3 regions of the Mammaliicoccus fleurettii genome follow, and region 3 is predicted to be linked to each of the others. Evidence: riboswitches for the same ligand, from Rfam matches in the RefSeq annotation. Region 3 holds a riboswitch; each other region holds the start of a gene.
The links. A riboswitch is a leader RNA that binds a small molecule or an ion and turns the genes downstream of it on or off. The one in region 3 is predicted to bind thiamine pyrophosphate.
Positions count from the first base shown of each region.

Region 1: another riboswitch for thiamine pyrophosphate. It lies ahead of B2G86_RS11925 (thiamine phosphate synthase); the one in region 3 lies ahead of thiD (bifunctional hydroxymethylpyrimidine kinase/phosphomethylpyrimidine kinase).
Region 2: another riboswitch for thiamine pyrophosphate. It lies ahead of B2G86_RS03625 (ECF transporter S component); the one in region 3 lies ahead of thiD (bifunctional hydroxymethylpyrimidine kinase/phosphomethylpyrimidine kinase).

Region 1 is NZ_MWJM01000020.1:9,306-15,295, reverse strand. It holds gene B2G86_RS11940 (thiazole synthase) at 1-148, opposite strand, end outside; gene thiS (sulfur carrier protein ThiS) at 150-350, opposite strand; gene thiO (glycine oxidase ThiO) at 347-1,453, opposite strand; gene B2G86_RS11925 (thiamine phosphate synthase) at 1,446-2,039, opposite strand; TPP riboswitch at 2,096-2,204, opposite strand; gene B2G86_RS11920 (hypothetical protein) at 2,382-2,777, shown strand; gene B2G86_RS11915 (YflT domain-containing protein) at 2,797-3,129, shown strand; gene B2G86_RS11910 (HdeD family acid-resistance protein) at 3,205-3,732, opposite strand; gene B2G86_RS11905 (hypothetical protein) at 3,991-4,347, shown strand; gene B2G86_RS11900 (DUF3021 domain-containing protein) at 4,875-5,258, opposite strand; gene B2G86_RS11895 (LytTR family DNA-binding domain-containing protein) at 5,271-5,726, opposite strand; gene B2G86_RS11890 (DUF4256 domain-containing protein) at 5,889-5,990, opposite strand, start outside.
Region 2 is NZ_MWJM01000003.1:144,191-150,180, forward strand. It holds gene B2G86_RS03620 (ABC transporter ATP-binding protein) at 1-1,015, opposite strand, end outside; gene B2G86_RS03625 (ECF transporter S component) at 1,027-1,602, opposite strand; TPP riboswitch at 1,698-1,801, opposite strand; gene B2G86_RS13555 (hypothetical protein) at 1,927-2,052, opposite strand; gene auxA (lipoteichoic acid stability factor AuxA) at 2,200-3,498, shown strand; gene B2G86_RS03635 (class I SAM-dependent rRNA methyltransferase) at 4,111-5,283, shown strand; gene B2G86_RS03640 (DUF697 domain-containing protein) at 5,356-5,892, shown strand.
Region 3 is NZ_MWJM01000013.1:20,322-26,311, forward strand. It holds gene yidC (membrane protein insertase YidC) at 1-533, opposite strand, end outside; gene thiE (thiamine phosphate synthase) at 615-1,256, opposite strand; gene thiM (hydroxyethylthiazole kinase) at 1,257-2,048, opposite strand; gene thiD (bifunctional hydroxymethylpyrimidine kinase/phosphomethylpyrimidine kinase) at 2,041-2,853, opposite strand; TPP riboswitch at 2,966-3,063, opposite strand; gene B2G86_RS13650 (aggregation-promoting factor C-terminal-like domain-containing protein) at 3,187-4,035, opposite strand; gene B2G86_RS10215 (single-stranded DNA-binding protein) at 4,412-4,990, opposite strand; gene B2G86_RS10220 (YwpF-like family protein) at 5,172-5,609, shown strand; gene fabZ (3-hydroxyacyl-ACP dehydratase FabZ) at 5,647-5,990, opposite strand, start outside.

The sequences.
Region 1 (5,990 bases), on a different contig from region 3:
TATCATATAAATTCATTCGTCTAACAGCAAAGGTTAGAACTTCCGTGCCAGATGCTAGTATGGCTTCAGATTGTGTTTGTTCGTCTTTAAACTTTCCTGTACCTAATAATAATCTTGAGTTAATTTCATATGGTCCTATTTTTAACATTTTATCCGCCTCCGACAAATTCTAATAGTTCTAATCGATCTGACTCTCTAACGAGAATATTGCTAAATTGATTATTCTTTACAAGTGTGTCATTCCATTCAACTATAATTCTTTCTTGATCTAACTCTAGCGATTGGAGTAAATCAGACAAAGTTAATACTTCGTCGAAATTAAATTCATCTCCATTGATCATACATTTCATAACTGAACACTCCTTTTAACTTTAAAATCATCTAATAATGATGGTGCTTGATCATTAACAATCCATTCAGAAAGTAACTTTCCAATGATAGGTGAAAGTAAAATACCATTTCTATAATGTCCAGTTACTAAGAAAAGACCATGATCTATTTCATCCATAATTGGCCATTCATTATGAGTGTATGGCCGAATACCAGACCATTTATGGATGATATTGCTTTCCTTTAATATTGGTATATATGATGTTGCTTGGTTAATTAACCATTTTTCTCCTTCAACTGAAGTGCCAACTGAATAGTCATCAAAATAACTTGTAGCTCCAACTAGGAATGTATTGTCTCGTTTAGGTACAATATAGCATCCATTCGTTATAAACAAAGTTTGTTTCAAACTAAGCTGTTCATTCTTTAATAACAATACTTCACCTTTAACCCCAGTTAATTTCGGCTCAATTTGATAGTCTTCTAATAGTTTATTACTCCATGCACCTCCTGCTACGACAACCTTTTTTGAGAGCAAAATAGTATCTGAAGTATGAACTTTATAACAATCTTTTAAACGTTTGATTGCTTTAACTTCAGTGTTATATAATCGTTCAATCCCTTTATTGGTAATTGATTTTAATAATGCTTTTGTATATTTTGAAGCATTAATCTGGCCGTCATCAGGGATGTATATAGCAGGATGCTTAAATTCAATTGTATGTTTAGAAAGATTGTCTAAATCCTTTTTGTTTAATGGTGTTACAGATCTATCTCGCTCATTTAAAAAATGATATTGCTCTGTTAAACATTCGACGTCTTCTTCTGAAGCGGCCATTTTGATTAATCCGTGTTCTTGATAATCTATATTAATGTTTGTTTCTTTATATAATTCATGGCTTAAAGCTTTAAAATAATCTCTTGAACGTAAAGCGAGTTGGTAAAGAGCTGTATCTTGAACAAATTCATTTTGAGCACCTAACATGCCACCTGCTTTATATGATGCATGTAAACCAGGGATATCACGATCAATTACTGCAATAGATAAATGTGCTTTGTCCATTAACTCACGTGCAATAGACATGCCAATTACACCAGAACCGACAATTATAACGTCATACATATGCATGCCACACCTTCCTTAAATGATCTATTTCTTGAATGCTACAATCTCTGAAAAAGGAAATTGCACAAATTCCTTGAAAACCTGCTGGAAGTACTTTAAGTGAATCTTGATTGATACCACCAATAGCATAAATAGGGATATCAATCGATGTTGCAATATTGATTTCATCAACAGTCTTAGGAATGAGACCTTCTTTTGAAGATGATTCAAAGACATGTCCGAAAAATACAAAATCTAAATGATGATGTTTAGCACGTTCAACACTATGAACAGAATGCGTCGACATACTAACTGAAATATGTGGATGAGACTCTTTAAATAAAAAAGCTTGTTCGTCATTTTCTCGAAAATGAATAAAGTGTAAGTCATATAATTCAAGAACAGAAATATCTGTATGAACCATTATTTTGTCTTTAGGAAAACCATGAGTTAACAAATAATCAATCGCGTTACATAATAAATCGCGACTCATAGGAACTCTAAGCAATAATAAGTCAATATCATTTGAAATCTCTATATAATGATCTAAGTCATCATTAACTAAATGCTTGTACGGTGAAATGGCTATAAACAATTGAATCACTCCAAATAAAAAAGCGCTATTTTTCCATATATAGAAAAATAGCGCAAAAATTAGCTTCTTTAGATACGCCACTTTCCTACGCCAGTATGAACTGGATCAGGTTCTGGGAATCCTAAAGTCGCTACTTTAGTCTCAGCCTCTAATAAGGCACTTCCAGTGGTCTGTTATTTAATTATTAATTTCATTGTACATATAATAGTCTGAATGTTCAAATAGAAAATTAAAATAACAAGAGTTTAATAAAAATAATAAAGGGAATTAAAACAAATAATAACTAGTTTCTCTTTATACGTATGAATAAAAATGCTACATGATTTTATATCATAAAAGGTGGGATGAGAGATGGGTACACTTTTATTTATCATTGCATTACTTATAATCGTAATTTTATATCTCATAGTTAGAATGAAATATATTTCAGACTTTAACAAAAGAAGAACAGTACGTAAAAGAGAACAAAGATTAAAAGAACTTATTAACTCAGCATTCAAAATCGATAGGTTACAATTAATCGAAGAACGGAAAGCAGATATTAAATTAAAATATAATAAAAGAGCAATAGCCGTTAAACGAGAACAAATCAAAAAGGTAGATTCAAGTGACGAAGAAAGAATTGAGATTAAATATGAATTGCCAGATGGTATAACTAAAGAAGAAATCTTTGATTTTATAATAGAAAATAGTAACTTCTATATTACTGAAGAACGCTATAATAATTTAAAAACTCAAACAGAGTAATTGAATGGAGGCTATTATGATGAATCCTGTAGTCAAAGTATATACAAATGAAAAAGATTTAGAAACAGACGTCAACACATTAAAAGACCAAGGCATTAGTCAAAAAGACATTTATATACTCTCATCAGACGAAGCACACACAGCAGAAATCGTAGAGCAAACAGAATTAGAAAATATCAATTACAATAGAAAAGATATTGGTGGATATTCTTATAAAGAAGATGAATTTCTAAGGAAGTTAGAAATACTTAATATAACTGAAATAGAAGCAGAAAAATATATAGAAGAAATAAAACAAGGAAAAGTATTACTGATCGTAACAGATCAAAGAATAAAAGGCGTATTAAAATAGCGTCGTTATAAACATACTAAAAACCCAGCAGACACAAAAGTCATGCTGGGTTTTTAGTATCTATAGCATTCAAAATTAAGAAGCTAAAGCATCAATTACATAAAATATACCAAACAATATAAACATAAAAGCAATCATGAATGAAATAAATACCGCAGCAAGAAGCGGGTTGAATAATAAAACAATACCTGCAAAAATACCAACAATATTTAAAATAATAGATATAGTATGAAAACCTTTGTTAGATTTCTCGATAGGCGTAACAGTAAAAATAGCGACAATATTATTAATAATAAACCAAATCGCAAAAATATAAATTAAGAAAACAGAACTCTCAGCAGAATTGAACATAACAACAAGACCGAAAATAATATTAATCACACCAAGAACAATCGTCCAACCATTCGGTATTCCCATCATTTTCTTACCCGCACGTCTAAAACTAATCTCTAGTACACCACTAATAACAGAGAATAAACCAATCAACCACGTAATAGCATAAAAATTCTCAAGCGGAAAACTGAAAATAACAATACCAATAATTAAAAACAAAGCACCCATCACAAAACTCGGCCACTTAAATCTATTCGTTTGTTGAGCCATAATATAACCTCCTAAAAATATGTAATGAGTATAGTATAAAACGATAAGAGAGTAAGGGGAAGGATAAAGGTTGGAAAGAATTGCTTATATTAATTTAAAATTGTAGACACTTGTTACCTAATAAATCATCTATAGAATGTCTAATCTAACGTATCTTTAAAATATTATATAAAAAGTTTATAAAAAATAGTTGACATTAAAATCGGATTATATATAATATAAGTGTAACCTATAATTCACTCTTGAACAGGAGGATGTATGTATAAAGTAATTAAGTTAGAGCTTTGTGACTTAGAGGGATACATCACTGATGGTAAAGGTGGCGTATCGAGAACTGAAGAATATGTGGTTCCTGAAGATTTAAGTGTTAATGATTTATTAGGTGGTATTGAGGAGAGATATGGGGAGTCTCTTAGCGATAATACTGAGTTTTTCAATTCGGTATTTATTCTAGCTACCGTTAAGAAACATGTAGATAACAAATCTTTGCTTGTATTAAAGCAAAGTTCAACTTCTCTCAATGCTAGTGTTTGTAGAATTAACGAAATTTGCCTGTATTTAGACAAGGATTACCATAATACAAGGTATTTAAATAATCATCAAGAATGTGATTAGCTATTAATTTTGTAAATGTATTAGAAAAATAGGATTTTGTAATGTAGTAAAAAGATTATATAGATTTTGTATTTGAATGGTTCCTTCCTAATAGCTTCGATTTAGTAATACTCTCTTTTTTAATTTCTCATATATAGATAAACAGTTAATTTAATAGAGTGCGTACATTTCTTCAAGGATATGGTGGTTTATAGGTTACATAGAGTTTGGTATACTCTAGGGATTTCTGAGAAGAATTATAGGTTGAATTATTTTTAGTATTTCATATGATCAACAACGTTTATTAGAATTTAGTTCTAATTTAATATAGTATTATCCTAATTGAATGTTAGGAAGGTTACTTTTTGATTTTTGTGTGTTTCCTTTCTGGGGAAATTTTAGAGTGAAAAAGGGCTGAGAAGGCTGAGACAATTTTTGTCTCAGCCTGTTTTTATACATATTTTTAGATTTGTATTATGTTTCCTTACATATTTTTAAGTTTTGTATTATGTTTCCTTACATATTTTTAAGTTTTGTATTATGTTTCCTTACATATTTTTAAGTTTTGTATTAATTTTCTTACTTTGTTGAGCGTTGAATATTAAGAATATGAACCATATGACAAGAAAGATAAGTGTGAATATTGTAAGTGCGCCAATTAAGGGTTCTGGTTGTAGTGGTACCCAATGGTTTATTGTTGAGAGGATAAAGAATGCTATTACGCTTCCTCCTAAATGGATGATCAGTTTAATTGGTAATGGTAGGTTATCAAACGCATAAACGATTGGTAAGAATCCACAAATGGCACCAAATAAATAAACACTTATGACATCCAGAAAGTCGATTGTAACGTTAAATATAGCGATGAATATGAGCATGATACTACTTCCTATACCAATGCCTTGTAAGGTAGATTTTAATATTTTATTCATAATTTTCCCTCCTTATATTCCTAATGCTTTATTTAAATTTTTAACGTATCTTCTTGATATTGTTACTTTTTTATTATTGATAAGTGTTCCAAACAAGTTTCCTGAAAATGATGGAGATACTTTTGTTATATGTTCTATGTTTACAATGGAGGATTTACTAATTTGCACGAACTTGTGACTTGGTAAAGTTTGCTGTAACGCATTGAGTGACATTCTAGTTGTGATGGTTTCTTCAGTTGTTGTAATGCTAAGTTGTTTATCAAATATTTCTGCAAATATAATATTAGCTTTAATAACGAGTGATACACCTTGAGATGTTTTGATGCCTATTTTGTCGGAAGGTGATTCATATTGTTGTATATAGTTTAATAGGTTGTTACCAATTTCTTGTTCATATGTGCTAATGGTGACGTCGGTTAGCGTTTTAGTTGAGTCAATTTGTAAGTGTACATTGAATTGATCTTTCATAGCCATTGCCTCCTTTGGTTATATAGTATGTGTTTTATTCTATTTTGTCAGTAGTTATAGCATAACCGGTTTGATTGAGGGTGTGAGTGGTTGAGAGGGGTATGTATTGTAAAAAAGCTTCCTTTACTTTCACTAATTGTGACTTGTAAAGGAAGCTTTTGTTTATATTTTTAGCATGCTACGGAAACCTCTTGCTCCATAATATGAATCAGCTCCGTTGTGATAGGTGAACACTGTATCGTAGCGTAAATCACAGAATATAGC
Region 2 (5,990 bases), on a different contig from region 3:
ATATTTCTATAAACTGCAATTCTGGGTTTTGATAGACAAAGTACATATGTTTAGATGCATCTTTAACTTTTTTTAATTGTTTATTCTTATATTTAACTTGTCCATTATATTTTATAAGTTGCATTATACTTTCTAAGAATGAAGTCTTACCAGAACCGTTTTGTCCTGTAAGCCCAATCCATTCACCACTATTAATAGTTAAGTTATCTATTGTAAAAAGTTTTCTGTTACTTCTTAAAATATCTAAATCTTTAATTGTTAATAAAGTTTCTTGTGCGGAAGATTTATTTTTTAATTGAGGTGCATAATTCCAAGAAAGTGGATGCCATACACCATACTGATTTAAAATATCTATATGATTTTCCAATATATCAGATGGAGTACTATCGTGTGTGATTTGTCCTTGTTCATTCATAACAATCACTCTATCGACAAAATTCCAAATATAATCAACTTTATGTTCTACAATTACAACAGTTTGATCTTTCCAATGTTGCATTATTAAGTCCCAAAGTTGCGTTGTAGACTGATGATCGAGCATAGCTGTCGGTTCATCTAGAAATAATGTTTGAGAATTTTGTAATAATATAGAAGCAATAGCTAATTTTTGTTTCATACCACCACTTAAACGGTTGATTTTTAACGAGGCATCAGCATTTAAATTCACTTTATTCATTGCTTCATTAATCATTCCATCCATCTCTTTTGGATCTACATTCATATTTTCAAGTACGAAAGCTAATTCTTCTTTAATCTCAGGCATACAAAATTGTGTATCAGGATCTTGAAAAACAACTCCTGGAAGTGTGTCGATAGTTATAGAATCAAGTTTCATTGGAATATCCAATGACCTAGGTATAATGCCGTTTAATACATTTAGTAATGTACTTTTTCCTGAACCACTTGGTCCTAATAACAGTACTTTCTCTTTATCATTAATTTGAATATCTAAATTTTTAAATATAATGCGTTCATCGTCTGGGTATTTAAGTCTTAAATTTTTTAGTGATAACAATTGGTTAACTCCTATAGTAAGTCATAGTCTTTTTTAGATGCAGGTCTAAATAGTTTAGTGACGCCAGTCTGATCAAGCGCTCTTACAATTGCATATCCTAAAGCGCCGCCTACAATAGCACCACTTAAAATTCTAATTGTGAACATCAAAATTACATTCCATAATGCAACATCACTTAAATAATTATAAAACCAATCAATCGGTAACGTAATAATACCTGCCAACATTCCGGCAACAATAGCAACTGATAATTTTCTATATTTATAACGAACTACTAAAAATACAATTTCACAAGCTAAACCTTGAAGTAATGCATAAACAAAAGTAGGTATATCAAATTGTCCCATTACAATTGTTTCGCCAGCACCAGCAGCAAATTCTGCAAGTAAAGCCACACCTGGTTTTTGAATAATTAAATACGCTATAATTGCTGCTATAAACCAAAAACCATATACGGATTGTTCTAAATGTAATCCTAAAGGTTTTAATATTTCATATGGAATCCATAAAAATTTATAAATGATTGCAAATAAAGCACCAATTAAAACTGTGACCAAAATATCAGATAAAGTTAATCTCTTTGACATGCTAATTATCTCCTTTTTTATAAAAAAATGTGCACTCCTATATCTAAATAGAAGCGCACAAAAATATTGTTATCATTTATAAATGAATATTATTATATGATTTACGAACACTTTCCTACGCTAGTATCATCTAGATCAGGTACAAAGGGTTCAGACCTTCTCATGTCTGTCTCAGTTTAAAACACCCCTAGTGCATTTATTAAATTGTTATCACTACGATAAGTCTTATCATGCATTTTGTCAATAGGCTATAATGAACAAAAAAACCCCCTATGAAAAGATAGAATGTTTCCATAGGGTATTTATTAGAACTACGAAAGTTGTTTATTCAAATGTATCTTGAATATTATCTTTTGTTTCGTCTTGTCCATTTTTATCGTCTTTCTTATTTTCTTGTTCTTGTTTCTTAGCTTTTTCTGCTTCGTCTTTATGTTTATCGTTATGTGTCATAAATAACACTCCTTTAAAATGTATGATATTATTATATACCCAACAACATATGAGTTTTAAACTTAATGTACTACTTGGGACTGATTTTCAATTTAATTAAAGACATTTGAAAATGAAACAATTATAATGTTCAATGAGGTGAAGAACATGTCTATAAAGAAAAAAAGCTGGGAAGTTCATTTTAGTCGTATTATAGGAATATTCATTTTAATTACCGGATTACTTATATTATTTAATGCACCACGTATTAAAGATTATAATATCAAGGAATCAAATGATATCCATATAAGAAATATTTGGGACTTTTTTGTAGCTTTTTTTGATGAGTTGGTTAGAATATTGCACCATTATATTGGTGGTTTTCCTGTAATAGCAGCAATAATAATTTTACTATTTGGTATATTTATTTTACTGATTGGACGTACTTTAAGAAGAACAACGAATTATGATTATGACATTTCTATATTTTATATCGGCTTGACGATAATATTAATGATTGTCATGATGATGACGATGTTCCAAGTTTATAGTTTTGCATCATTCTTATTTATTATCCCATTCAGTATTCACATTGGATATGTTGTTTATAAAAATGAGCTTAATCCGATGAAACGGAAACAGCATTATTTATGGATTATCATTTCTTATGGTATATGTTATTTCATTTCTCAATTTGCAATGAACCATAACATTGATGCGGAAAATGTAAAGCCTATCGATGTAATGAGCGTTAATTTATTCTTTGTATTATTATGGTGCTTTAGTCAAATGTCCGTATGGATTAGTTTATATTTAAGAAGATCTTTACCAGTAAGTGATAAAGATATTGAAATGGTTAATGATGAAAAACACTCAAGAGCAAATAATAATTTATTAACAAGTAAAATATTTAGCATATCTGAAAGTTTTTATGAAAAATCACAAAGCCTGAAGCAAACAACTTTAGAAAAGTTTAACTCTGAAGAAGCAATTGCTAAAAGAAAAAAACGTAGTGAAAAATGGAAAGAAATTATAAAAATTGAAGATGATGATATTCCGAAATGGATGAGAAGACCTAAATGGTTAAAGAAAAGTTATATAGAATGGATTTGTACAGCAATTTTATTCTTATTTACTTTTATTGAGTTTAACAATCGTAATGGCTTATTCTTATCAGGAGAATGGAAATTATCACAAACTCAATATGTGTTTGAATGGTTAACATTATTTATAATGTTGTTGCTTATCATTTTATATGCATACTTTAATTACACGACAAACTATAAAAATAAAAATAATTTTGGGAAACTATTCGTTATATCAGCACTGTTCTTTGAAATTGCAACGACATTCTTTGTCTCAGCAATTCAAACATCACAGTTCTCAGTATTCATAACACCAATTTCATTTTTACTATTATTGTTTGTAACACCAGCATTTATAATTCATCTAAAAAAATCTTTCTAGAGAAATATAGTCAAAACCTGTCAACAAAGTCGAACTTTGTTGACAGGTTTTTTATGTTTTAGAGTATCAGTATAATTTTTGTAGGACTTTTTTATTCACACAACATGTAAGTAGAGTAAATATGGATAGGTGTAGTGACAAAACTGAAGAGAAGTGTAAATATGGATAGCTATAGTGACAAAACTGAAGAGAAGTGTAAACAAGGGCAGCTGTAGTGACAAAACTGAAGAGAAGTGTAAACAAGGGCAGCTATAGTGACAAAACTGAAGAGAAGTGTAAACAAGGGCAACTATATTCACACAATTCAAGAGTTATATAACATTTTATATATATAGATTAAAATAAATATTTAGCTTGATAGTGAAATTAAAAATGTAAAAAGTAAATATTTTTAATGAATTTCTTTGGAAAATGTATTGCACGGAATAATCTTATCCTTTATACTAATTTTAGTAAGCGTTTACATAAAAGGGGATCAAACTTTCTGGGGGAAATTTTGATTAATAAATTCGGTTAACAGAGTATTCTAAAGGGGGATACTCTGTTTTTTTGGCGTTTTGCGTAATATACGTTATAATATGTGAGACATTTCGAAAGGATGGCCAAAAAATAATGAAACAGTTAATGCTCAAAAGAGGTAAAGAAGATAAATATTTAAGAGGTTTCCCTCTTGTTGAAAAAGATGATGTATTTGATATGCCAAGTACAGATGAAGGTGAATTAGTAGCGCTTGTAGATTCTGGTAAAAGATTTATTGCTACAGCTTATTATGGTGAACAAAATAAAGGTATCGGTTGGGTATTATCTTTAGATTCAACTGAAAAGATAGATCATAACTTTTTTGTAAATCTATTTAAGACGGCTAAAAGTGAAAGAGAATATTATGATCATGTTGATGGTATAAATGCATATAGAATATTCAATGCTGAAGGTGATGGTATCGGTGGATTGACAATTGATTATTACGACGGACATTTACTGATTCAATGGTACTCTGTAGGTATTTATCGTTTGAAAGATAGATTGTTACCTGCTATTAAAGAAGTATTTGAATATAAATCTATTTTTGAAAAAAGAAGATTTAAAGGAATGGAAACTGCATCTGATTTTGTTGACGGAACAGCACCTGGTTTCCCATACGTAGTGGAAGAAAATCATTTATATTATAATATCGATTTAGACGATGGACCGATGACAGGTATTTTCCTAGATCAAAAAGATGTACGAAAAAAATTAAGAGATCATTATAGCGAAGATAAAGATGTGCTGAATTTGTTTAGTTATACTGGTGCTTTTTCTGTTGCAGCAAGTGAGAATGCTAATTCCACGACTAGTGTAGATTTAGCAAACAGAGCAAGACCACTTACTGAAGCTAATTTTGGATTAAATGCAATTGATTTAAATAATAATCATATATTCATCATGGATGTATTCGATTATTTCAAATACGCTCTTCGTCACGGTTTGAGTTATGATGTAGTTGTTATTGATCCTCCAAGTTTTGCTCGTCATAAGAAAAAAACATTTAGCGTTCAGAAAAATTACCCAGAATTAATTGAAGGGTCTTTAGAACTACTAAATGAACAAGGTACTTTAGTATTAAGTACAAATTCAAGTGCTTTTCCTCAAAAAGCGTTTAAGAAGATGATTAACCAAACATTGGATGCGCTAGATGTAGATTATACAATTTCAGATGTAATGGGCTTACCTAAAGACTTTAAGAGCCATCCACATTACAAACCGAGCAAGTATTTAAAAGTAGTCTTTGTCCAAATAAATGGTTAAAATTTCCTAAAACGGGTATAAGTTAATATTCTAGTATTGAATACTAACGAAACTGTGAGGAGATTGAACATAATGGGTATTTTTAATAAAATTAGTACAAAAGCAGGAAATAAAGCATTAGGCATAGAAGAAATTAAAAAACGTTCTGAGTTACCAGTAACACAAGATGAATTATTAGAGCGTAGAAAAAGAGCTAAAGAATTAGTTTATAAAAAATCATTAATGTCATCTGCAGCGAATGTAGTTCCTATCCCAGGATTAGGTGTGGGTATGGATATTAAACTTATGGGTGATATTATTGAAGATATCAATAAAATTTATGGACTAAGTCATAAACAAGTGAACAAAATGCAAGATGATTTAAAACAAAAAGTGCTTACATCAGCTGCCATGAAAGGTAGTCAATTCATAGGACAAAAAGTTACTAATGCTATGGTGAAAGTATTCTTTAAATCAGTAGTTAAACGTGAAGCAGCTAAACAATCAAGATGGATACCACTTGTAGGTCAAGCTGTTGCTGGTTCAATTAGTTATTATTTAATGAAAAAAATGGGTGACGATCACATTAAGAAATGTGAAACAGTTATTCAAGAATTTATAGGTGAATAGTGTTATAAAAAGAGGATGGGACAATTAATTTGTCCCATCCTCTTATTGTATATTGTTGATTTTGAGGGTGTCTTAGATTAACTTTTGACTTAATCTAC
Region 3 (5,990 bases):
GTAATGAAAAGATCTGGTTGAGTTAAATTAAACCATAAGAAATGAGGATATTCTGTAATCCCGCCTTCTGTAGGGTATTTCAATACATAGAACAGACCCATAACAATTGGCATTTGAATGACAATTGGTAAACAACCCATATTCATTGGATTAATTCCGTGCTTTTTGTATAAAGCCATCATTTCTTGATTGGCTTCCATTTTTTCTTCTTGTGTACGAGCACGTTTAACTTTTTCTTGAATTGCTGTCATTTCAGGTTTTGCAAGTTTCATTTTTTCACGCATTAATTTTTGGTTTTTATACGTCTTCATCATAAATGGGAATAACGCAAAACGAACAATTAATGTAATAACGATAATAGCTAGACCATAGTTGTGATCCAAATTAGCACCAAGCCAATGAATAACGCTATCCATTGGTTTAACGAATGTATTATAAAAGAATCCATCCCTATTCTCAGGTTTAGAATAATCACAGCCAGCTAGCACAACCATTATACCGAATAATAATGGCCACAAAGCTTTTTTCTTCATTTTTCCACCTCTATTGATATACTCACATAAAGGTTATTCTATCATAGAATGATGACAACATAAATCAATATATTAATTTTATTAAAGAATTTTATATTGATTATGAAAACCCTTCACAGTTTGTTCAATATTTTCACTTTTTGCAATTGCTGATATAACACTTACACCATTTGCTCCTGCATCTATTAAAGGTAAGACATCTGCCTCTGTAATACCACCTATTGCAACGATTGGAATTTCATTATCGATTTTTCTAATATTTTTTATAAGGTCATATCCACCTTCTTTACCTGCATCATCTTTAGAAACTGTAGAATGTACTGGACCTGTACCGATATAATCTACTTCAGAAATATCCGATTTCTCATATTCATTGCTATTTGCGACACTTAATCCGATAATTTTCCCTTTAAACTTATCTATAAATTCTGATACATTGCGATCATCTTGACCAACGTGTATTCCGTCAGCGTTTAATTTCAAAGCTAAATCTACATCATCATTAATAATAAAAGGCACTTTATGTTTTTTACAAAGTTCAAATAAATCTTTAGCTAATGTTTCTTTTTCAATTCCCTTTTTACTATTTGTTCCTTTTTCACGAAACTGAAACATTGTGATGCCACCTATTAAAGCTTCTTCAACTACTTTATATAAATCTCTATCTGGTGTATCTTGACTGCCAGCGATAAAATATACTTTTAATTTATTTATATCAAACATTTATTTCACTACTTTCACTTTCTTATTTTCTGCTACTATTTCATCGGTTATGGCATGTAATTGATCTATCAAAGCAATTTGAAATGTCCCTGGCAAATGAGCACCTGGTTGTTGGCTAGCTATTTCGCTTGCAACATTATAAGTAGATAGTGCTTCTTCTAGATGATCAATTTTTATAGTTTTTTCGTTTGATAAAAATGCAGCTACAACACCACCTAATAAACAACCTCCACCAGTAACTTTAGTTAACATTTCACTTCCATTATTCAATGCTATGATTTTATTATCACAAGCTATAACATCCACTTTTCCAGTTAATATAATAGGTAAATTTAATTGTTGATGGGCTTTTTTAGCAATTTTAATAGCATCTAATGAAGCATCACTATCTGTTCCTTTCATCATTGTATCGTCTTCGATGAGTGCTAATATTTCTGAAGCATTACCTCTAATTACGTCAACTACTTCATCATTTAATAAAGTATTACAAAAAGTTTTTCTTAGTTGTGATGCACCAACCGCTACTGGATCTAGAATGACTGGCACACCGTTTTCATACATGATTTCTGCATATTCTTTCATATCATAAGCTTTATCTGTTGTGATTGTACCTATATTAATTAAGAACGCACCTGCAGCTTTTGAAAATTCTTGAGCTTCTTCTGGTTCTTCGCTCATTGCTGGACTAACACCTAGAGATATTAACCCATTCGCTGTAAAGTTCTTTACTACATCGTTTGTATAACACACAATTAGTGGACTGTTTTCTCTTATATTATTTAATTTACTCATAATCTAATCCCTCTATTTTTTGATATGCAAAATGATTTACTGGTCCTCTTCCCTTACCTATTTCTGGCGTATATTGAATTGCTAAAGTTATAAACCTTTTAGCTACTTCGACTGCTTGTTCTATTGAATGACCTTTTGCTAACTCAGAAGTTATAACAGCACTGAAAGTACATCCTGTGCCGTGTGTATGCTGTGTACTGAATCTTTCACTATTCCAACTTCTCATTCCATCTTTCGTAAATAAGTAATCAATCGCATCACCTTCAAGATGGCCACCTTTTATGACAACACCATTAGTCCCAATTTCATTTAAGAAAAAAGCACCAGCTTTCTTAATTTCATCTTCTGTTTGAATTTTATAACCAGTTATATCTTCCGCTTCTGGAATATTTGGCGTAACAACTGTAGCAAGTGGCAATAATATTTCTTTAAGTTTATTTTTCCCTTTGTCATCCATCAAGGCATCACCACTTTTGGCAACCATTACTGGGTCAATAACATAAGGCTTACCTGACTGTGCAATAAATGGTTTAATGACATTCATCATCTCTTGAGAAGCTATCATACCTGTTTTAATTGCATGTGGCTGCTCATCATCGAAGACACTCTTCAACTGACTTTCAATTACTTCTACGGGCAAATGATAAACATCTTGAACGCCTAAAGTATTTTGAGAAACAATACTTGTTGCTACAGCCATACCATAAACCCCTGAAGCTTGAAAAGATTTCAAATCAGCCATTATACCCGCTCCACCCGTTGGATCAGTTCCAGCTATTGTTAATGCTATATTTGGTTTTTTCATAATAAGCCACCTCAAATTTAATTTTCATATTTATAAAATCTATACTATTTGATTATTACTTAATAAAAAAAGACCTCTTTCGTTAAAAAGAAGTCAATTAAGTGTAGTATAATACGCTAATTGACCACTTCCCTACGTTGGCATTATCCAAATCAAGTGTTAAGGGACTGATAAAATCATCTCAGCCAACAGGCGCCCCTAGTAGTCATTCATCTATTCAGTTAATTAAAGATTATCAAATTGAAGAGATACGGTCAAATTAAAAAATCGCCTAGGATATTTCCTAGACGATTGGATTAATATATTAATTCACTTTTAATTAAAGTGTATGGCTTACCACCAGTTATTTTGAGAACGGAATGATAATGCAGCTTCAACAGAACCGTAACGTTGTTTCGCATAATTTAACATACCTTTTGTTTGTTGTTCAACTGAACCTGTTCCCCATGATTCTTTAGTTTGACCAAGACCTCTATATCCAGCTGGGTTAACAGCATTTGGATTACCGCTTGATTCTGGTAATACAATTGTATTCCACATAGCTTCAGTACCACCTGCAGCTAAGAATTGAGCTTTAGTTGATCCACCAGTGCTAGCTGTTGATGTTTGAGTAGTTCTTACTCTTTGAGCTGGCGCTTGGTAACTTTGTTGAGCTGGTGCTTTATATGCTTGTTGAGCTGGCGCTTTGTAAGATTGTACTGGCGCTTGGTAGCTTTGTTGTTGAGCTGGAGCTGCAACTTGTTCTTTAGTTTGTTGAACTGGCGCTTGTTGAGCTACTGGAGCTTGAGCTGGAACAGCTGATTGAGCTGGTGCTTGTAATGATAAAGTTTGTCCAACAATGATTAAGTCTGAAGATAAGTTGTTCCATGCTTTTAATTGAGATACAGTTACATCATATTTAGATGCAATTTTACCTAAAGTATCTCCTGAAACTACAGTATATTCTGTAGTTGATTCTGTAGCTGCTTTAGCTTCGTTAACTTTAATTACTTGATTAGGTAAGATTAAGTTAGATTTTAAACCGTTTTCTGCTTTAATAGCACTTACTGATGTACCATATTGTTGTGAAATACTATGTAAAGTATCACCAGATTTAACTGTATGAGTTGCTGCATCTGCTGTAGCAGTTACCCCTGTAGTAACTGCAATTGCCGCTGTTGAAACTGCTAATAATTTTTTCATGATTGAATGTTTCCTCCCGTAAGGTTTTCACTTTTTATATGATTTTTACTTTCTAAACTATACCATTATTTTTTATGTCATAGGTTACAGGTATATGAAAAAACAACACCTTATATTACAGTTAGATTACACGTATTTCTAAGTGAAATCTAGCGATATTTAAGTATAAAAGCCTTTGTTAAAGCATTTATAAAGATTGAGTAAAATTAATTATCAGACAATTTGTCATCTATATGTAATTTATTAAACAATTAATGTAACATATGTATACTTGCTGCCCTACAGCAAGACAGCAAGTTCTGGAATTTAGAATCAAGAATTATATAAAATAAACAGAAAGGATTTTTAAATTCGAAAGCATAATTGAAGCATATTTCTATGAAGATGGAACTTTTGATTTAGAAGATGTATTTTCATTATTTTCGCTTTCTTCTACTTTTTTAATGACATTTATAACGTTACTATATTGATTGTATAATTCGTCATCTATATTACTGTCACTATATTCTTTTGCAGTATTTTCTGCTCTTAACTTTTCTTTGTTTACTTTAGAAGAAAGATCTTTAGAATAACTTTCAGCACTTTCACTTATTAAGTCACTTATCTCCTCTTTAGACTGTAGAATAACTGACTTACTTGATGCAGGCATGTTTAAAAATTTAATTGTCTCGCATATTATTTCTGTTATATATTGTTTCTTATCTTCTTTAATATATGCTCGAGACTGAATTTGTCCAGTTAAAGCAACAAGTTGCCCTTTCTTAGTATATTCGTGAATATTATAAGCAAGCTTGCCGAAAGCCTTACACACAATGAAATCAACCGCAATAGTACCTTCTTTTGTTTTATAGCCACGTTCAACAGCTAAACAGAAAGTGGATATCATGATATCTCCCTTTTTGAAATACGCAGGATCTTTTGTTAAACGCCCTACTAATACAGATTTATTTAACATATGCTCACCTCCTTATACTTATAATATAATGAGATGGATATTTTTCGTCAAAGCCCATAATTATAAAAATTGAAAACTCTTTTTTCACTTTATTTATAGATTATTGTTATTTCACTTAAAAGTCCTTTATAATAGAAAGCAAAGTTAAACATTCGTAGATTTAACTATAAGGGGGATGTTTATGAAAACATTTAAAGCTGTACGCTTTCAAATTGTAAACGATGAACAAATTACGGAGTTTGAATTATTAGATGGTATTATCATTAATAAAGAAAACAGTGGAACTGGTTGGCTACTAGAAATATTAATATCAGATATCCATTATGATCAAATGAAAGATTATCACGATAATCAAACATTACTTGATACGCGAGTTGTAATTACAAGACCTTCTAATGATCCAGCATTATTTGATGCAACTATTAAATATATCGAACCTCTTGAAGAAAATATTTCAGTTGTATTTGAATGCCATATTTATACTTTAAGACAAGTCTATGCAGAAAGATTGCTAGAGCAACTTATTGACGAAGGGCTATCAGGTGATGAGCTTAAAACATCATTTAACAGATTAATGCAATCTAAGCCAAAATTAAAAGACGAAAAAAGCAATATATAAAAAAAGAAAGAACAGATATCTGTTCTTTCTTTTTTTATTATTGATCTACAATAGCAAAGCTAATTTCACAGCTACACGCAATTTCTCCATCTACTGTAGCTTTAGCAGTACCTTTTCCTATTGGACCTTTAATTTTATTTATTTCTACTTCTAGTCTTAAAGTATCACCAGGTGTAACTTGTTTTTTAAAACGACATTTATCAATGCCTGCAAACATAGCTAATTTACCTTCATTTTCTTCTAAACGTAGCATTGCTACTGCTCCAGTTTGTGCTAGTGCTTCAACAATCAAAACACCTGGCATTACAGCATAATCAGGAAAATGTCCTTGGAAAAATGGTTCATTTCCTGCTACCTGTTTAATACCTACACAACGTTTAC